DNA from 4 places in the Bradyrhizobium sp. CCGUVB23 genome. Region 3 is predicted to be linked to each of the others. Evidence: predicted binding sites of a transcription regulator. Region 3 holds the regulator's gene; each other region holds the start of a gene.
What was found. Region 3 encodes PhoB, which activates phosphate uptake and scavenging genes when phosphate is short. Its sites were predicted from a motif close to TGTCATNNANCTGTCAT; they were not measured.

Region 1 (4,208 bases), 2.5 Mb from region 3:
GGGCATTTTGGAGGGGCTCGGCCTCACCATGGGCGACGTGGTGAAGATGCAGGTCTTCCTGGTGCACAATGCGTCGGCACCGATGGACTTCAAGGCCTTCATGGAGGGCTACACCCAGTTCTTCGGCGGCAGCCAGCCCAACCTGCCGGCCCGCTCGGTGGTCGGCGTCGCCGCGCTCGCCAATCCCGGCTTCCTGGTCGAGATCGAGGTGATCGCTGTCAAGGACGCGAAATAGGCCGGGGGCGGTTGCAAAAACGGCAGAACGATCTCGCTTGCCAAAGCGCGCCTTCCGCTGTCTGAATTCAGCGAGGCCGCATTTCGGGAGCACGCGATGAAGAGGACGATCACCAAGAATAATATCTCGTGCAGGAAGGCTCTACTCTCGACGGCTGTCGCGGCCTTGCTGCTCACCTGCGGGGCGGTTGCTGCCGAAGGCCTGAGCCCGCAGCAACAGCTCTCCCACGACGTCTACAAGGAGCTCGTCGAGATCGACACCACCACCGCGACCGGCGACACCGCGCGCGCGGCCGAAGCGATGGCGACGCGGCTGAAGGCGGCGGGCTTTCCCGATTCGGACGTGCAGGTCTTCTCGCCCGCGCCGCGCAAGGGCAACCTGGTCGCCCGCCTGCACGGGAGCGGTGCGCGCAAGCCGATCCTGCTGGTCGCGCATCTCGACGTCGTGCCGGCGCTGCGCGAGGACTGGTCGGTCGATCCGTTCAAGTTCACCGAGAAGGATGGCTACTACTACGGTCGCGGCACGGCCGACGACAAGCACATGGCGTCCGCCTTCATCACCAGCCTGATTCGGTTCAAGCAGGAGGGCTATAAGCCCGACCGCGACATCATTGTCGCGCTGGAGACGGACGAGGAGATCTTCGACCGCGACGGTCTCGGCATCCAGTGGCTGATCAAGAACAAGCGGGACCTCATCGACGCCGAGTTCGCGCTCAACGAGGGCGCCGGCGTTGGCCTGAAGGACGGCAAGCCGATCCGCGTCGGCGTCCAGACCAGCGAAAAGATCCCCGTCAGCTTCCAGCTCGACGTCACCGATCCCGGCGGCCACAGCTCGGTACCGCGCAAGAGCAACGCGATCTACAAGCTCGCCGAAGGCCTCGTGCGCCTGTCCAAGTTCAACTTCCCGCCCAAGCTGAACGCCACCACGCGCGGCTATTTCGAGAAGAGCGCGCAGTTCGAGAACGACCAGACCGCAGCCGACATGCGCGCCGTGATGTCCGACAAGCCCGATCCGGCGGCGCTGTCTTTCGTGCGGCTCGCTGCGAACCCCGTCTACAACGCTCAGCTCCGCACCACCTGCGTTGCGACCATGCTGCAGGGCGGGCATGCCATCAACGCGCTGCCGCAGTCGGCGAGTGCCAAGGTCAATTGCCGCATCATGCCGGGCGAGCCGGTCGAGGAGGTCAAGGCGACGCTGGAGCAGGTGCTGGCGGATCCCGACATCAAGCTGACGCAGATCGATACGGCGGTCATCAGCGCGCCCAGCGAGCTGCACGAGGAGATCATGGGCGCGATCGAAAAGCTCTCGGGCGAATTCTTCCCCGGCGCCATCGTGCTCCCGGTCATGAGTTCCGGCGCCACCGACGGCAGCTACCTGCGCAATGCGGGCATCCCGACCTACGGCCATTCCGGCATGGCGATCGACATCGGGGAGAACCGCATCCACGGCAAGGACGAGCGTGTTCCCGTGGCGTCGTTCTACAAGGGACAAGAGTACCTTCATCGGCTCGTCAAAACGCTGGCAGGCGGTTCCTGAGCCTGCGAAAGGCTTGTGAATCGGGGATCGGCTTCGGTAGCTGGTAACCCTGATGACAATCTGCCGCTGGAAATCCGCCTCGCGCCTCCTAAATAAGGGTAAAATTGCCCTTAATTGAATTTCAGGAGGCGTCTCTTGGTCCTGAAAAGCGCATCGTTCGGCCTCGCCACCGCGCTCATGCTCGCATGCAGCAGCGCGGCGATGGCTGACGACTACAAGCCTGACGAATATCTCGGCCTCGATCTCTCCAAGGCGGTGCTGTCGCCGAAGCGGCTCGGCCCTGCGACGCAATTCGCGCCGGTCCAGGTGGAAGCACGAAGTGATGCGGCGCGCGCCGTGCCTGACGTCACGCCGAAGGCGGTCGTGACCGAGCACGTGAAGGCGCCGGAGCCGCGGGTTGCTCACGCGAAGAGGGCGCAACCGCGTGGCGCTGCCCGCACCAGGCTTGCGCATCGGCACGCGAATCCGCTGGACGCGCAGGCGATGGACACGCGCATCCAGACCTGGCCGTGCAGGTCGGGCGGCATCTGCAACTGGAAACATTAGAGCATGATCCGGACCCGAAGGGCCGCGCTAGCGCAAAGTGTGAAGCGGTTTTCCCTCGCGACAAACGCGGAACGCGTTTGCGCGGAGATCATGCTCAAATAATTAGGCGTCATCCGCCCGTCGCAAAACGGTAGGCGCGGAGTCAAAAAACCGTCGGCCTGGAGTCAAGGAGCACAGGCACCTTTCGTCGCGATTCGACGAAGGTTTCCTGAATGGCAACGCTCCGCGCCTCGCGCGCATGGACCCGGCGGCAGTTTCTGGTCCGCTCCACATCCTCCCTCGCGCTCGCTGGTCTCGGCTCTCGCGCCAAACCATATCTCAGCCGCGCCGCCGATCGTCCGCTGATCGCAGGCGGCATTCAGTCGGGCGACGTGTCCGAAGGCTCTGCCGTCATCTGGGCGCGCGCCGACCGGCCTGCGCGGATGCGGGTCGAATGTGCCACAGCCGAAAGCTTCAAGACGATCCTGTGCACGGCAACCACTGACGCGCTGCCAGACGCCGACTTCACCTCAAAGGTGCTGCTGCGTGACCTGCCGCCCGGACAGGACATCTTCTACCGCGTGCGCTTCGACGACATCGCGACCGGCGTTGCCGGCGAGACGCGTACCGGACATTTCCGCACTGCGCCGGCCGCAGGCCAGTCGATCTCGTTCGTATGGTCCGGCGATACCGCCGGGCAAGGATGGGGCATCGATACGTCTCGCGGCGGCATGCGCAGCTATCGTACCATGCTCGACAACCGTCCGGATTTCTTCATCCATTCCGGCGACCACATCTATGCCGACTGCACCATTCCTGCCGAGTTGAAGCTGCCGAACGGCAAGATCTGGCGCAACCTCGTCACCGAAGAGAAATCGGAAGTCGCGCACACGCTGGCGCAGTTCCGCGGCAATTACAAATACAATCACCTCGACGAGAATTTCCGCGCCTTCCATGCGGAGGTGCCGATGTTCGCGCAATGGGACGACCACGAGGTCACCAACGACTGGTCGCCCTATGGCAGCGTCGATGAGACCGGTTTTGATGCCGACGGCACCTCACGCCTGGTCGCGCGCGCGAGGCGTGCGTTTTTCGACTTCATGCCGATTCGCGAGATCCGGCAGCAGCAAGGCCGCATTTATCGGAAAATTGCCTACGGACCGCTGCTCGACGTCTTCATGATCGACATGCGCAGCTATCGCGACGGCACCTGGAACAAGGGCGAGGAGCACGACGGCTGGATCCTGGGCCGTGATCAGCTTGCCTGGCTGAAGCGGGAGCTCGCCGCTTCGCGCGCGACCTGGAAGGTGATCGCGGCCGACCTGCCGATCGGCCTGATCAGCCTCGATGCCGTCGCGCTCGGCGATGGTCCGCCCGATCGGCGCGAGCACGAGATCGCGGACCTGCTCTCCTTCATCAGGCGCGCCGGCGTGCGCAACACTGTCTGGCTCACCGCTGACATGCACTACACCGCCGCGCATTACTACGATCCCAACCGCGCGGTGTTCTCAGATTTCGAGCCGTTCTGGGAATTCGTCTCAGGTCCCCTCCATGCCGGCACCTGGGGGCCGGGCGAGCTCGACAACACCTTTGGACCCGTCGCGATGTACCAGCGCGGTTGTAGCGCCGAGCAGGGCGAGAACCTTGCGCCTTGCTTCGGGCTCCAGTTCTTCGGCTGCGTCGACATTGATGGCGGCACGGAGGTCATGACCGTGACGCTGAAGGACGTCGACAATCGCGACCTCTGGTCGGTCAACATCCTCCCGCGGCCGCAAGTGCGGCCCGCTGTGGTGGCACAGCATTCGTAAATGGAGCGCGGAGTCGTCATGCCCGGGACAAGACTGGGCATGACGAAGTGAACCAGCGGACACGCTAACCGGTTCTTGATTGGCTGCTCCGCGATCGGCTCGCT
Region 2 (4,208 bases), 1.4 Mb from region 3:
CACCACGGCGCCGGCGAACAGCCGCAGGCGCTTGCGCGCCACGGCCTGGCGGTAGGCCGCGTTCAGCGCCGTCAGTTGCTGCTCGGGAAGGATCGAAACCGCGATGGTCATGGGGTCAGCGGACAATGCTCGATATAGAAAAGAGCCGGGTCGATTGACCCGGCTCCAGGTGCGTCGTCCCGTTTGATCAGGACGCCTTCTTACGCAGGTTGTCGACGAATTTGATCAGCTCGATCGTCTTGTTGTAGTCGTCGGTGGCGATCGGCTCCCAGGGCTTGTTCTTGCCGTCGGAGAGCTTCTTGAACGCCTCGGGATCCTTCTGCGCCGCCTCCAGGAAGGCCTTCTTGATCGCAGCCTTCATGTCCTCCGGCAGGTCGCTGAGATAGGCGTAGGGCGAGTTGATGATGAGGTCGGACTTCACGACGATGCGGAAGTCTTCCTTCTTCATCACCGTGCCGTCGGCTGACTTCACCATGCCCTTGTTGAGCATGCGGGTCAGGTTGGAATCGTCGTCGGCGTTCCACCAGTTGGCGGCGACGTCGACGGTTCCTTGCGCGAGCGCGAGAACGGCGTTCTCGTGGCTGCCGGTGAAGACTACCTTGGAGAAATAGGCGTCGGGATCGATGCTCATCTGGTTCAGCTTGAAGCGGGGCATGTTGTTGCCAGAAGTGGAATTCGGATCAACAAGCCCGAGATTCTTGCCCTTGAGGTCCTCGATCTTCTGGTACGGCGACTTAGCCAGCACGTAGAACACCGAGTAATAGCCCTTCGAGCCGTCGGAGTTGACGTCGATGACGAAGGCATCGGTCTTCACGCCGGTGAGGCGGGCGCGCGCGAAGGACGCCGGACCGTAATAGCCGATATGGATATTGCCGGCGCGCTGGCCCTCGATGAGGGCAGCGTAATCATTGGCAACACGCAGCGTGACCTTGATGCCCAGTTCCTTGGACAGATAGCTGATGAAGGGGGCGTAGCGCTCGGTAACGCCCGAGCCGTTCTCGGCCGGAATCGCCGCGAAGGTGATCTCCGGATATTTGGTTTTCCAGTCCTCGGCGGACGCGGATGCGGTGAAGGCCAGTGCGGCGGCGCCGGCAAGGACGATGCGACGAGTGATCATGATACCCTCTTGATCGGTTGGACGCGGTGAACGCAAAACTTGGGTCGCGGCTCAGGCGGCGGCAGCGGTGCCGAGCGCCGGAACGGCTTCAGGCACGGGCAGCGGCACGCCGCCCATGACTTCACTGGCTTCGAGATCGTAGAGCTCGCGCGCGACGTGCTCGGTGAGCGCCAACGGCGCGCCGTCGAACACCACGCGGCCCGCCGCCATGCCGATCAGGCGGTCGCAATAGCTGCGCGCCAGATCGAGCGAATGCAGGTTACAAATCACGGTGATGCCAAAATGCTTGTTGATGCGTAAGAGCGCATCCATCACGATCTTCGTGTTGCGCGGGTCGAGCGAGGCGATCGGCTCGTCGGCGAGGATCAGCTCAGGCTGCTGCACCAGCGCGCGGGCGATCGCAACGCGCTGCTGCTGTCCGCCGGAGAGCTGGTCGGTACGCTGTGCCGCGAGCGAGGCCATGTCGAACTGCTCCAGCGCCGACATCGCCAGCGCCTTGTCCTCTTCGAGCCAGGCCTGCGTGAGCGAGCGCCAGGCCGGCATCGTGGCAAGGCGCCCCATCAGCACATTGGTGAGCACGTCGAGCCGACCGACCAGATTGAACTGCTGGAAGATCATCGCGGCGCGGGCGCGCCATTGCCGCAGCTCTTTGCCGCGCAGCGCGGTGACGTCGACGCCGTCGAACAGGATGCGCCCCTCTGTTGGCGTCGCCAGGCGGTTGATGGTCCGCAGCAAGGTCGACTTGCCGGCGCCGGAACGGCCGATTACGCCGACGAAGCCGCCGGGGGCGATTTCAAACGAAGCACCGTCCACCGCGGCTTTTGTGCCGAAGCGGCACGTCAGACCTTCAACCACCAGCATGCAGGGCTCCCAACTAGCTGGGCCCAACCGCTAACGCCGCCGCTTTACATTTGTGTGACAGGGGCATTGCGGTGCGGCGATGCTACGCACGCCGTCCCCTGTCATCTCTGCGTCATGACATCGTCATCGAGCCACTCGAAGACGAACGCCCCTCCCCTGTTGACGGACGCACCATGGTCGCCAAAGCGCTTTCGGTCCAACCGACCATCGATCCCACCGCCAAGCTGCACGAGATCAAGCTCGGCGCCTATTGCGAGGTCGGCGCGCGCACGATCCTGCACGAGGTGAGGATGGGGGACTATTCCTACGTCGTGAACGATGCCCAGATCACTTACACGACGATCGGAAAATTCTGCTCGATCGCAGCGATGACACGCATCAATCCCGGCAACCACCCGATGCGCCGCGCCAGCCAGGCGCATTTTACCTATCGTGCCAGTGCCTATTTTCCGGGCGAGAGCGACGAGGCCGAGTTCTTCGACTGGCGGCGCCAGCATTATGTCCATATCGGCCACGACGTCTGGATCGGCCATGGCGCGATCGTGCTGCCGGGCCGCAATATCGGCACCGGTGCCGTGGTGGCCGCAGGCGCCATCGTCACCAAGGACGTGCCCGCCTACACCATCGTCGCCGGCAATCCGGCTCGCCCGGTCCGGCGGCGGTTCTCCGACGAGATCGCCGGCCGGCTGGCAAGGCTCGCCTGGTGGGACTGGGATCACGAAAGCTTGCGCGAAGCCTTGCCTGATTTCCGCAGGCTCGGGATTGAAGATTTCCTCGCAAAGTACGAAGCACGGCTCGTTGCCAACCATTCTTCCCCCAGCAAGCGAAGCATCCTCGCGTGACCGAAATTTTTCTTGAGGGCGGCCGGGCCCTGATCGGCTCGGAGATCGTCGAAACGTCACTTGTTGTTTCCGGGCAGGATATCGCGGAGATCGGACGCGGACGCGCGCGGCTCGCAATCGACGCCCGCAACCTGCTGGTCCTGCCGGGCATCGTCGACCTGCATGGCGACGCCTTCGAGCGGCAGATGATGCCGCGCCCGGGCGTCGACTTCCCGATCGACGTGGCGCTCGCCGACAGCGACCGGCAGGCCGTCAGCAACGGCATCACCACCGTCTTCCATGGCACGACCTGGTCGTGGGAGCCGGGCTTGCGCTCTGGCGACAATGCACGGCGCCTGCTCGAGGCGATCGAGCGCTTGCGGCCGCAATTTGCCGCCGACATCCGCTTCCATCTGCGGCACGAGACCTACAATCTCGACGCGGAGGACGAGATCGGCCAATGGCTCGCCGAAGGACGGATCGATCTGTTCGCCTTCAACGATCACATGGCTTCGACCATCCGCGATCTGGCGAAGCCAAACAAGCGTGGCCGCCTGGTCGACCGGACCGGACTGTCCGACGCGGCCCTTGAAGAGCTGGTCGGCCGCGTCGCCGCTCGCGCGGCGGACGTTCCGGCGTCGACTGCGCGGCTCGCCGCCGCGGCGCGCGTGGCCGAGGTGCGGATGCTCTCGCATGACGACGCGACACCGGCGATGCGCAAGGCGTATCGTGATATGGGTGTCACGATCGCCGAATTTCCGGTCAACGAGGAGACGGCGCGCGAGGCCGCGGCGGCCGGTGACGCCATCATCTATGGCGCGCCGAACGTGGTGCGTGGCGGCAGCCACACCGGCTGGACCAGGGCGTCCGACATGATCGCCAAAGGGCTCTGCTCGGTGCTGGCGTCCGACTATTATTATCCGGCGCAATTGCTCGCCGCCTTCCGGCTCGTGGCTGATGGCGTGCTTGGGCTGGCGCAGGCCTGGAAGCTGATTTCGGAAGCACCGGCAGAGGCCGCAGGCCTGTCCGATCGCGGTATGATCAAGGAGGGACTGCGCGCCGACATCCTGCTGGTCGACGACACCGTGCCGCTGCGGCCGCGAGTGGTCGCGGTGATCGCCGCAGGCAAGCTCGTCCAACTCACCGATGGCACGCGCCTGCTGGGCTCAGCCGCGGCGCCGCGTGAGGCTATCGCCGCCGTCTAAACCCGCTATAGCTATATCTGAGGCGATGACAGGTTTCCCCCGCTACGCGATTTACTATGCCGCCGATGCCGAGAGCGCGCTGTCGCACTTCGGCGCAGCGCTGCTCGGCTATGATGCCCACACCGGCCGTGAGCTGCCTTTTCCTGCCGATGCGCTGCAGCTTGCAGCCGATTGGCACGACGTCACGGCCGATCCCCGCAAATA
Region 3 (4,208 bases):
GAACACGAAGTCCGCAAAGCTCTCGTTGCAGAGCCTGACTGCCAGCTTCTCGCCGTCCGGGCTCTGGAACAGGTTCGACATGTGCCAGAGCTTCGTGGCCTGCTCCTGCAAGGCCTTGACCAAAGCGGGATGTGCATGGCCCAGCGCATTCACGGCGACACCCGAGGTGAAATCGAGATAGCGCTCGCCATTGGTCGCGACCAGCCAGCAGCCTTCGCCGCGCTCGAAGCCGAGCTCGGCCCTGGCGAAAACGGGAAGCAAATGCGTCGCGGCGCTTTTGGTCATGACGGTCACTTGAATGTTGAGGCTGGCTCACGAGACTGCCTTGCGCAGCGCATCGTTGACCTGCCCGGAAAACGAAACGTGCCGCCTTTTAAGGGCGGCACGTGTCACCATTTTATGCTTGGAAAAACCGCTGTCAATGCCGCCAGAAGGCCCTGCAAGGCGTGCGGCCGTAGTCTTGCGGTGGCATTTTTGAGTTCTTTTAGCGACGGAACATGTGGACGCGGAGCCGCAGACTCTTGCGCGGGAGTCACGCCATATTGTAGCGTTTCCCCTGTCAGATACGACATCTCGTGCAGCAGTTCTGATCCTCTTAGTCCTCATGTACCGGCGTAGCGTTCAGGTGCGTTTTCGCGCCCGGCGAGCCTTAAGGGATTCTGGCGGCACGGGTTTTTCGAGGCTTAGACATCGCCACGCGGCCCCAAGGGATTGGCAGGCGCGCGGCGAGGGGAAGGGTGCAATGACGGTTTTGACCTGGTCCGACGATCGCGTCGAGCAATTGAAAAAGCTCTGGGAAGCCGGGCTTTCGGCCAGCCAGATCGCTGCCGAACTCGGGAATGTGACCCGCAACGCCGTAATCGGCAAGGTGCACCGGCTGGGCCTGTCCGGCCGCGCCAAGAGCCCGTCCTCGGCGGCTCCCCGGCCGCGCAAGGCGCGCCCGGCGCAGCACATGATGCGGGTGAGCCGCCCGATCTCGCGCGGCAACACCGCCCTCGCCCAGGCCTTCGAGGTCGAGGTCGAGCCCGATCCGATCACCTATGACAATGTCGTTCCGATGAGCCAGCGCCTGTCGCTGCTCGAGCTCAACGAGGCGACCTGCCACTGGCCGGTCGGCGATCCCTCGAGCCCGGATTTCTTCTTCTGCGGCGGCAAGTCGCTCTCGGGCCTGCCCTATTGCGCACAGCACTCGCGCGTCGCCTACCAGCCGGCCGCCGACCGCCGCCGCGCACCGGCCAAGCCCGGCACGCGCTGAGTTCAGCCACAAACGACAACGTCCCGGTGCAAGGCCGGGACGCTTGATCGAGAAACGTCAGCGCGCCATCCGGCGCGCTTTTTTACGTCTGCTCCGCCTTCGCGAAACGATCATCCAGCGCGTAGCCGGCGCCACGGACGGTGCGGATCGGGTCCTGCTCGCGACCGAGATTGAGCAGCTTGCGCAGGCGGCCGATGTGGACGTCGACGGTGCGCTCGTCGATATAGATGTCGCGGCCCCAGACGCTGTCGAGCAGCTGCTCGCGCGAGAACACCCGGCCGGGATGCTCCAGGAAGAACTCCAGGAGGCGATATTCGGTCGGGCCGAGGTCGATCGGCCGACCGGAGCGCGCCACGCGGCGCTTCTCGCGGTCGAGCTCGATGTCGCCAAAGGCGAGTATGGTCGCGAGCCGCTCGGGGCTTGCACGCCGGAGCAGGCCTTTCACGCGCGCGAGCAATTCGGGCACCGAGAACGGCTTGACGATGTAGTCGTCGGCGCCGGTCGCAAGCCCGCGCACCCGCTCGCTCTCCTCACCGCGCGCGGTGAGCATGATGATCGGCAGCTGCTTGGTCTCGGGCCTGGCGCGAAGCCTGCGGCACAGCTCGATGCCGGACAGTCCCGGCAGCATCCAGTCGAGCACGATCAGGTCGGGAATGTGCTCCTTGAGGCGGGTGTCGGCGTCGTCGCCGCGCATCACCGTCTCGACATCGTAGCCGTCGCCTTCGAGGTTGTAGCGCAACAGCTCGGTCAGCGCTTCCTCGTCCTCAACAACCAGAATGCGTGCGCCCATGGCGTCGTCGCTCCTTAAGTGTTCGGCACGGTCGTGGCGAAGGTCGTCATATCGCCCTTCGGCCGCTTGTCCGCGATGGCCTGACCTTCGATCATGTAGAAGACGGTCTCGGCGATGTTGGTCGCATGGTCGCCAATCCGCTCGATGTTCTTGGCGCAGAACATCAAATGGATGCAGAACGAGATGTTGCGCGGATCCTCCATCATGTAGGTGAGGAGCTCGCGGAACAGCGAGGTGCAGATCGCGTCGACCTCCTCGTCGCCCTTCCACACCATCATCGCCGCCGGCAGGTCATGCGCGGCATAGGCGTCCAGCACCGACTTGACCTGCTGCTGCACGAGGTCGGTCATGTGTTCCAGGCCGCGGAACAGCTTCAGCGGATGGAAATCGGTTTCCAGCGCGGCGACGCGCTTGCCCATGTTCTTGGCGAGGTCGCCGATCCGCTCCAGATCGGTCGCAACGCGCATGGCGCCGACGATCTCGCGCAGGTCGACCGCCATCGGCTGCCGGCGCGCGATCGTGAGCACGGCGCGCTCCTCGATCTTCTTCTGGAGCGCGTCGATCTCGGCGTCGGTCGCCACCACGCGCTGGCCGAGAGCGACGTCACGGCGGATCAGCGCATCGACGGAATCGACGATCATGCGCTCGGCAAGGCCGCCCATCTCCGCAACGAGCCGCGTGAGCTCCTGGAGGTCGGTGTCGAAGGCCTTTGCGGTATGTTCAGAAGCCATTTCCTGTCTCCTCAGCCGAAGCGGCCGGTGATGTAGTCCTGGGTGCGCCGGTCGCTGGGCGACGTGAAGATCTTGCTGGTCTCGTCGAACTCGATCAACTCGCCAAGATACATGAAGGCGGTCTTGTCGGAGACGCGCGCCGCCTGCTGCATGTTGTGGGTGACGATCGCGATCGTGTAGTTCTCTGCGAGCTCCTGGATAAGCTCCTCGACCTTGGCGGTCGAGATCGGATCGAGCGCCGAGCAGGGCTCGTCGAACAGGATCACCTCAGGACGCACCGCAACGGTGCGGGCGATACAGAGACGCTGCTGCTGGCCGCCGGAGAGCGACAGGCCGGAGGCGTTGAGCTTGTCCTTGACCTCGTTCCACAGCGCGCCGCCGCGCAGCGCCTTCTCGACCCGGTCGTCCATCTCGGACTTGGAGATCTTCTCATAGAGGCGGATGCCGAAGGCGATGTTCTCGTAGATCGTCATCGGGAACGGCGTCGGCTTCTGGAACACCATGCCGACGCGAGCGCGCAGCAGATTGAGGTCGAGCTTGGTGTCGAGGATGTTGGTCTGGTCGAGCATGAGCTGACCGGTGGCGCGCTGGCCCGGATAGAGATCGTACATCCGGTTGAAGATGCGCAGCAGGGTCGACTTGCCGCAGCCCGACGGACCGATGAACGCCGTAACGCGGTTGGTGCCGAGCGTCAGGTTGATGTTCTTCAGCGCGTGGTGCTCGCCGTAATAGAAATTGAGGTTGCGCACCGTCACCTTGGCCGGAGCCTCAGGCAGCGTCGGCGACGCCTGACGTCCGGTGGAACTTACGGAAACGGACAGATCGCTCATTTTGCAGTCCTCTCGGCGCCAAGAATGCGCGCGCCAATGTTCAGGGCAAGCACGGTCAGGGTGATCAGCAGCGCCCCGCTCCAGGCCAGCTGCTTCCAGTAGGCGTAGGGGCTCTGCACGAAATTGTTGATGGTGACCGGCAGATTCGCCATCGTCTTGTTCAGGCTGAGGCTGAAGAACTGGTTCGACAAGGCGGTGAACAGCAGCGGCGCGGTCTCACCGGCAACGCGGGCGGTCGCGAGCAGCACACCGGTGATGAGGCCGGAGCGCGCCGCGCGGTAGGCGATCCGCTTGATCACCAGCGAGCGCGGCAGGCCGAGCGCGGAGGCCGCTTCGCGCAGCGCGTTCGGCACCAGCAGCAGCATGTCCTCGGTCGTGCGCAGCACCACCGGGATCACGATGACGGCCAGCGCGAGGGAGCCGGCGATCGCGGAGAAGCCGCGCATCGGCACCACCACCGCGCCATAGATGAACAGGCCGATGATGATCGAGGGCGCGCTGAGCAGGATGTCGTTGATGAAGCGGATCACCGAGGTCAGCTTGTCGTTGCGGCCGTACTCGGCGAGATAGGTGCCGGCGAACAGGCCGAGCGGCGCGCCGAT
Region 4 (4,208 bases), 3.3 Mb from region 3:
CAATGGCGAGCTCGACAAGGAGACCCACAGCCGCATGTACATGCACTGGATCGGCAACGATCAGTTGATGTCGCAGCTCGGCACTGCGACGCAATTCCACCCGGAATGGAGCCTGTTGTGCCGGTTGCGCGATGAGGGCCGCGAGGCGGCGCGAAGCTGGCTCGACAAGCACTTTGGGCAGATCGGCAATGCCTCGACGGTCGATCTGACCGAGATGTTTCTCTGAGGTCGGGTTGTCCTGTTCGAGCTGCCTCTTGCGATCCCGACGCCTTGCGGGGCGGCAGAAAGAGATGCACCCAGGTTGGCAATCATCGCGAGACTTAGGCTCGCTTGATTGAGAGCACTTCAAAGGTCTTGGTGATTGTTGCGACCGCGTTGTCATATTTGGCGAGCGCCACACAGCAAACGAGCGCGTCAACTATCGCCAGCTGAGCGATGCGGCTCGTCATAGCTTCCGTCCGGAAGCTGGTTTCCTTGGCCATCGTGTGTAGCATGATGTCGCAGTAGCGCTGAATGGGCGACTTGCCGAAGTTCGAAATGCAGATCGTCGTCGCGCCGGCCTCCTTCGCAAGCCGTGTCGCCGCAATCGTCTCATGCGTGCTGCCGGAATGCGAAATCGTAAGGACCGCGACGTGCGGCCCGGTCAGCGAGGCGCTGATCGCCTGAACGTGTGAATCCAGGACGACCTTCGATTCGATTCCGATCCGGAGCAGGCGATAGTTCGCATCCTCAGCCACGGGCGCGGCGCTGCCGATTCCGTAGACCTCGACGCGATCGGCCTGGTGGATGGCCTTCACGGCAGCAGCCATCTTTGCGGAATCGACGACCTTGCGCGTGTCCTGCAGGGCCTGCAGGTTGGACTGGAAGATCTTCTCGACGACAGTCGCGACGTCGTCGTTCCGCTTCAGATCCTCGTGGATGAACTGAACCGGTTGCACAAGATCGCGCGCGAGCGCGATCTTGAGCTGCTGGAACCCGCGCGCACCGAGTTGCTGGCAGAACGCGACGACGCTGCCTTCGCTCGCCCCAGCGCGTTCGGCGACCTCCGTCACGGACATGTGCACGACTTCCGCAGGATGGGCGCTGATGAAGTCCGCGATCCGGCTCGCCGTTGGCGGCAGGTCGGCCTTGGTCGCTGCGATCCGTTCGAGCATGCCGCTCGGAGAAAGAGTCGGCGAATGCTCGGGCTTGCCGGCTGGGTCCGCCTGTTTCATGCGTGGTTTTTGCACGCCGCGCTTCTTCGTCGTTGAGGGCATTGTCAATCACCTGATAGGACGAGACGCTGCATCGTCTCGACATTAAGATAGCGGATTCCGAGCCGGCCGGCGCCTGCTCCATCGGTGTGCGGGTTGTCACCGATCATCACGGCCTCGGATGGACTGACGCCGAGTCGCGTCAACGCTCGTTCGAACAGCGCAGGCTCGGGTTTGCCGATGATGCGATATGAGACGGCGCCGGCACAAGACAGGACCGCCGCAAGCAGTGCGCCGGTTTCCGGTACGACCGATCCGGCCCTGCCGGGATGCGTGGTATCCGGGTTCGTCACGATCAGTTGGGCGCCGTCCCGTACCAGGTTTGCCGCGAATGACAACTTGTCATAGTTGAAGGCGCGATCGCGCGCGATCACGACGATGTCCGGCTCGAGCATTGTCATGTTCAGACCCAGGCCTCGGCCATATTCGCGGAGGGCAGGGCTGCCGAGCAGCATCACGCGCGAAGCGCGCCGCTCTTGCGCGATGATGTCGAGCGTGCAGGCACCGGCGAGCACGATCCGGCCGGGGTCAATTGGAAGGCCGATCTGGAGCAGCAGCCGGGCAAGCTCGGCGGGCGTGTGCTCCGCGTCGTTGGAAACCAGGGCGAATTGTCCGCCGAAGGCGTCCAGCATGCGCCGCGCACCTGGCAAAGGTTTGTTGTCGCTGATCAGTGTCCCGTCGAGATCGACGAGATAGCCCCGTGCTCTCCATCCCTGCTTCACCTTCCGCCTCTCCGCCCTTGAATTGAATGTTGTTCAGTCTATAAGCAAACTAGGACTGAGACAAATTCATCAAACTATTATCCGACGGTGCCAATGATCGGCAACATGGAGGCGGGGCATGGCCCGGATTTCGGTCGAGAACATCGGCAAGGCGTTCCGTCAGACGGAGTCTTGAAGGATGTGTCGCTCGACATCGCCGACGGTGAGTGCCTGACGTTGGTCGGCTCGAATCCTGTGAGACGGACCTTGAGCGAACAACGGGTGGCTTCGGATGAAGTCCTGATCGCGCGGATCGCGCAAGGCGACCGGCGCGCCATGCAGGTGCTGTACGGACGGCACCATGTCAGGGTATTCAGCTTCGGGCTTCGGCTCGTCCGCGACGAACAGGTTGCGGAAGATCTCATCAGCGAGGTCTTTCTCGACGTCTGGCGTCGGGCTGGCAAGTTTGAAGGCCGATCTGCTGTCTCAACCTGGCTGCTGGCGATTACGCGTTTCAAGGCCCTCTCGGCGCTACGGCGCAGGAGGGACCTTACGTTGGAAGACGAGGCTGCCCACGCGATCGAGGACACGTCCGACGACCCGGAAGTGGCCACGACGAAGAAGGATACCGGCGAAGCGTTGCGCAAGTGCCTGGGCGGGCTTTCGCCGGAGCACCGGGAGATTGTCGATCTCGTCTACTACCACGAGAAAGCCCTGGAAGAGGTGGCCGAAACCGTCGGGATTCCGGAGAACACCGTGAAAACGCGCTTGTTCTACGCGCGGAAAAAACTGGCCGAGTTGCTGAAGGCCGCCGGCGTTGAACGAGGTTGGCGATGAGGGGATCGAGCAAAAAGGTGCTGGAAGAAGACGGAAGACGCCAATGAAGTCGAGCTACTGCTTCCAGGGTACGCCGGGGCCTGCTGAACGTGCGCGCTGGGTCGAGGAGGGGCTGACTCGCGATCTCGCTCGCCGGCGAATATGCCGTTATCCGCGAGGAACATGCCGACACCATCGCTTGGGTCGGCGCTTGCGATTTGGTGATCAGACGATGAGCAAGGGCGATCTCACCAACCTGATCAACAGAGTTTCAAGCGAGAAGATCGTCAATCTCGCCGTGAGCATAGCCTCTGGTTTTCCACTCTAGTCTCGCCGTCAATGAGCCGAACGACTTTAAGAGGCTTGTCGCGGCAAAGGTTTGCGACCGCTGATCAGCGTCCCGTCCAGATCGACGAGATAGCTCCGTGTCCGCACTCCTGATCCACGTTCCACCTTTCCGCCTCGGGTTATTGACTGAGCTTTATTCAGTTCATAACTAAACAATTACTGAGACAAATTCATGAAACTGTCATCCGACGGTGCCAATGATGCGGCGGCATGGAGGCGGCAGATGGCACGGATTTCGGTCGAGAACATAAGCAAGGCGTTCCGTCAGGCGGACGTCTTGAACGACGTGTCGCTCGACATCGCCCATGGTGAATTCCTGACGCTGGTCGGTCCGTCCGGTTGCGGCAAGACCACGTTGTTGCGCATCATCGCCGGTTTCGAAGACCAGGACAGCGGCAGCATTCGGATCGCTGACCGCTGCGTCGACGCCTTGCGGCCGAAGCAGCGCGACCTGGCGATGGTGTTTCAGTCCTATGCGCTGTACCCGCACATGACGGTTGCGAAGAACGTCGCGCTTCCGTTGACCATGCGCCGCATGAATGTCTTGCAGCGGCTGCCGCTGATCGGTCGCATAATGCCCGGGGCAGGCGAGGCTCGGCGAGCGATCGCCGCCGACGTGTGCGCCGTCACGTCGGCGCTTGGCATTGACCATTTGCACGATCGCAGGCCATCGCAGCTTTCCGGCGGCCAGCGTCAGCGCGTCGCACTCGCGCGTGCCATGGTGCGCCAGCCGCTTGCCTTCCTGATGGACGAGCCGCTGTCCAATCTCGATGCAAAGATGCGCCTGCAAGCGCGTGCGGAGATCGCCGAACTGCATCATCGCCTCGGGGCGACGTTCATCTACGTGACCCACGATCAGGCTGAAGCGATGACCATGTCCGATCGTGTCGCCGTGATGATGGGCGGCCGCCTGCTCCAGGTTGCTCCGCCGCAACAGGTCTATGACGATCCGGCGACGATCGAGATCGCCCGCTTCATCGGGACACCGGAGATCAACGTCATTCCAGCGACGGTGCGCGCCGATGGTTGCGTCGAAGTACTGGGCCGCTCCTGGCCGATATCGGCGCGGGTCGATGCCGGCGCGCCGGTT

Region 1: NLN62_RS03740 (alkaline phosphatase) is a predicted target of PhoB. The motif match lies at 2,425-2,441, and genes of this name have one in related genera.
Region 2: phnC (phosphonate ABC transporter ATP-binding protein) is a predicted target of PhoB. The motif match lies at 2,078-2,094, and genes of this name have one in related genera.
Region 4: NLN62_RS30390 (HAD-IIA family hydrolase) is a predicted target of PhoB. The motif match lies at 2,040-2,056, and genes of this name have one in related genera.

Annotation. Positions count from the first base shown of each region.
Region 1 is NZ_JANADQ010000001.1:840,120-844,327, reverse strand. Features, by position in the region: gene NLN62_RS03755 (RidA family protein) at 1-235, shown strand, start outside; gene NLN62_RS03750 (M20/M25/M40 family metallo-hydrolase) at 332-1,771, shown strand; gene NLN62_RS03745 (hypothetical protein) at 1,907-2,317, shown strand; gene NLN62_RS03740 (alkaline phosphatase) at 2,530-4,104, shown strand.
Region 2 is NZ_JANADQ010000001.1:4,679,598-4,683,805, reverse strand. Features, by position in the region: gene phnE (phosphonate ABC transporter, permease protein PhnE) at 1-111, opposite strand, end outside; gene phnD (phosphonate ABC transporter substrate-binding protein) at 188-1,117, opposite strand; gene phnC (phosphonate ABC transporter ATP-binding protein) at 1,169-1,978, opposite strand; gene NLN62_RS21475 (chloramphenicol acetyltransferase) at 2,152-2,820, shown strand; gene NLN62_RS21470 (alpha-D-ribose 1-methylphosphonate 5-triphosphate diphosphatase) at 2,817-4,004, shown strand; gene NLN62_RS21465 (DUF1045 domain-containing protein) at 4,030-4,208, shown strand, end outside.
Region 3 is NZ_JANADQ010000001.1:3,309,718-3,313,925, forward strand. Features, by position in the region: gene NLN62_RS15120 (aspartate aminotransferase family protein) at 1-285, opposite strand, end outside; gene NLN62_RS15125 (GcrA family cell cycle regulator) at 743-1,255, shown strand; gene phoB (phosphate regulon transcriptional regulator PhoB) at 1,338-2,045, opposite strand; gene phoU (phosphate signaling complex protein PhoU) at 2,060-2,776, opposite strand; gene pstB (phosphate ABC transporter ATP-binding protein PstB) at 2,788-3,606, opposite strand; gene pstA (phosphate ABC transporter permease PstA) at 3,603-4,208, opposite strand, start outside.
Region 4 is NZ_JANADQ010000001.1:6,567,810-6,572,017, forward strand. Features, by position in the region: gene NLN62_RS30380 (patatin-like phospholipase family protein) at 1-226, shown strand, start outside; gene NLN62_RS30385 (MurR/RpiR family transcriptional regulator) at 321-1,256, opposite strand; gene NLN62_RS30390 (HAD-IIA family hydrolase) at 1,259-1,975, opposite strand; gene NLN62_RS30395 (sigma-70 family RNA polymerase sigma factor) at 2,222-2,791, shown strand; gene NLN62_RS30400 (ABC transporter ATP-binding protein) at 3,342-4,208, shown strand, end outside.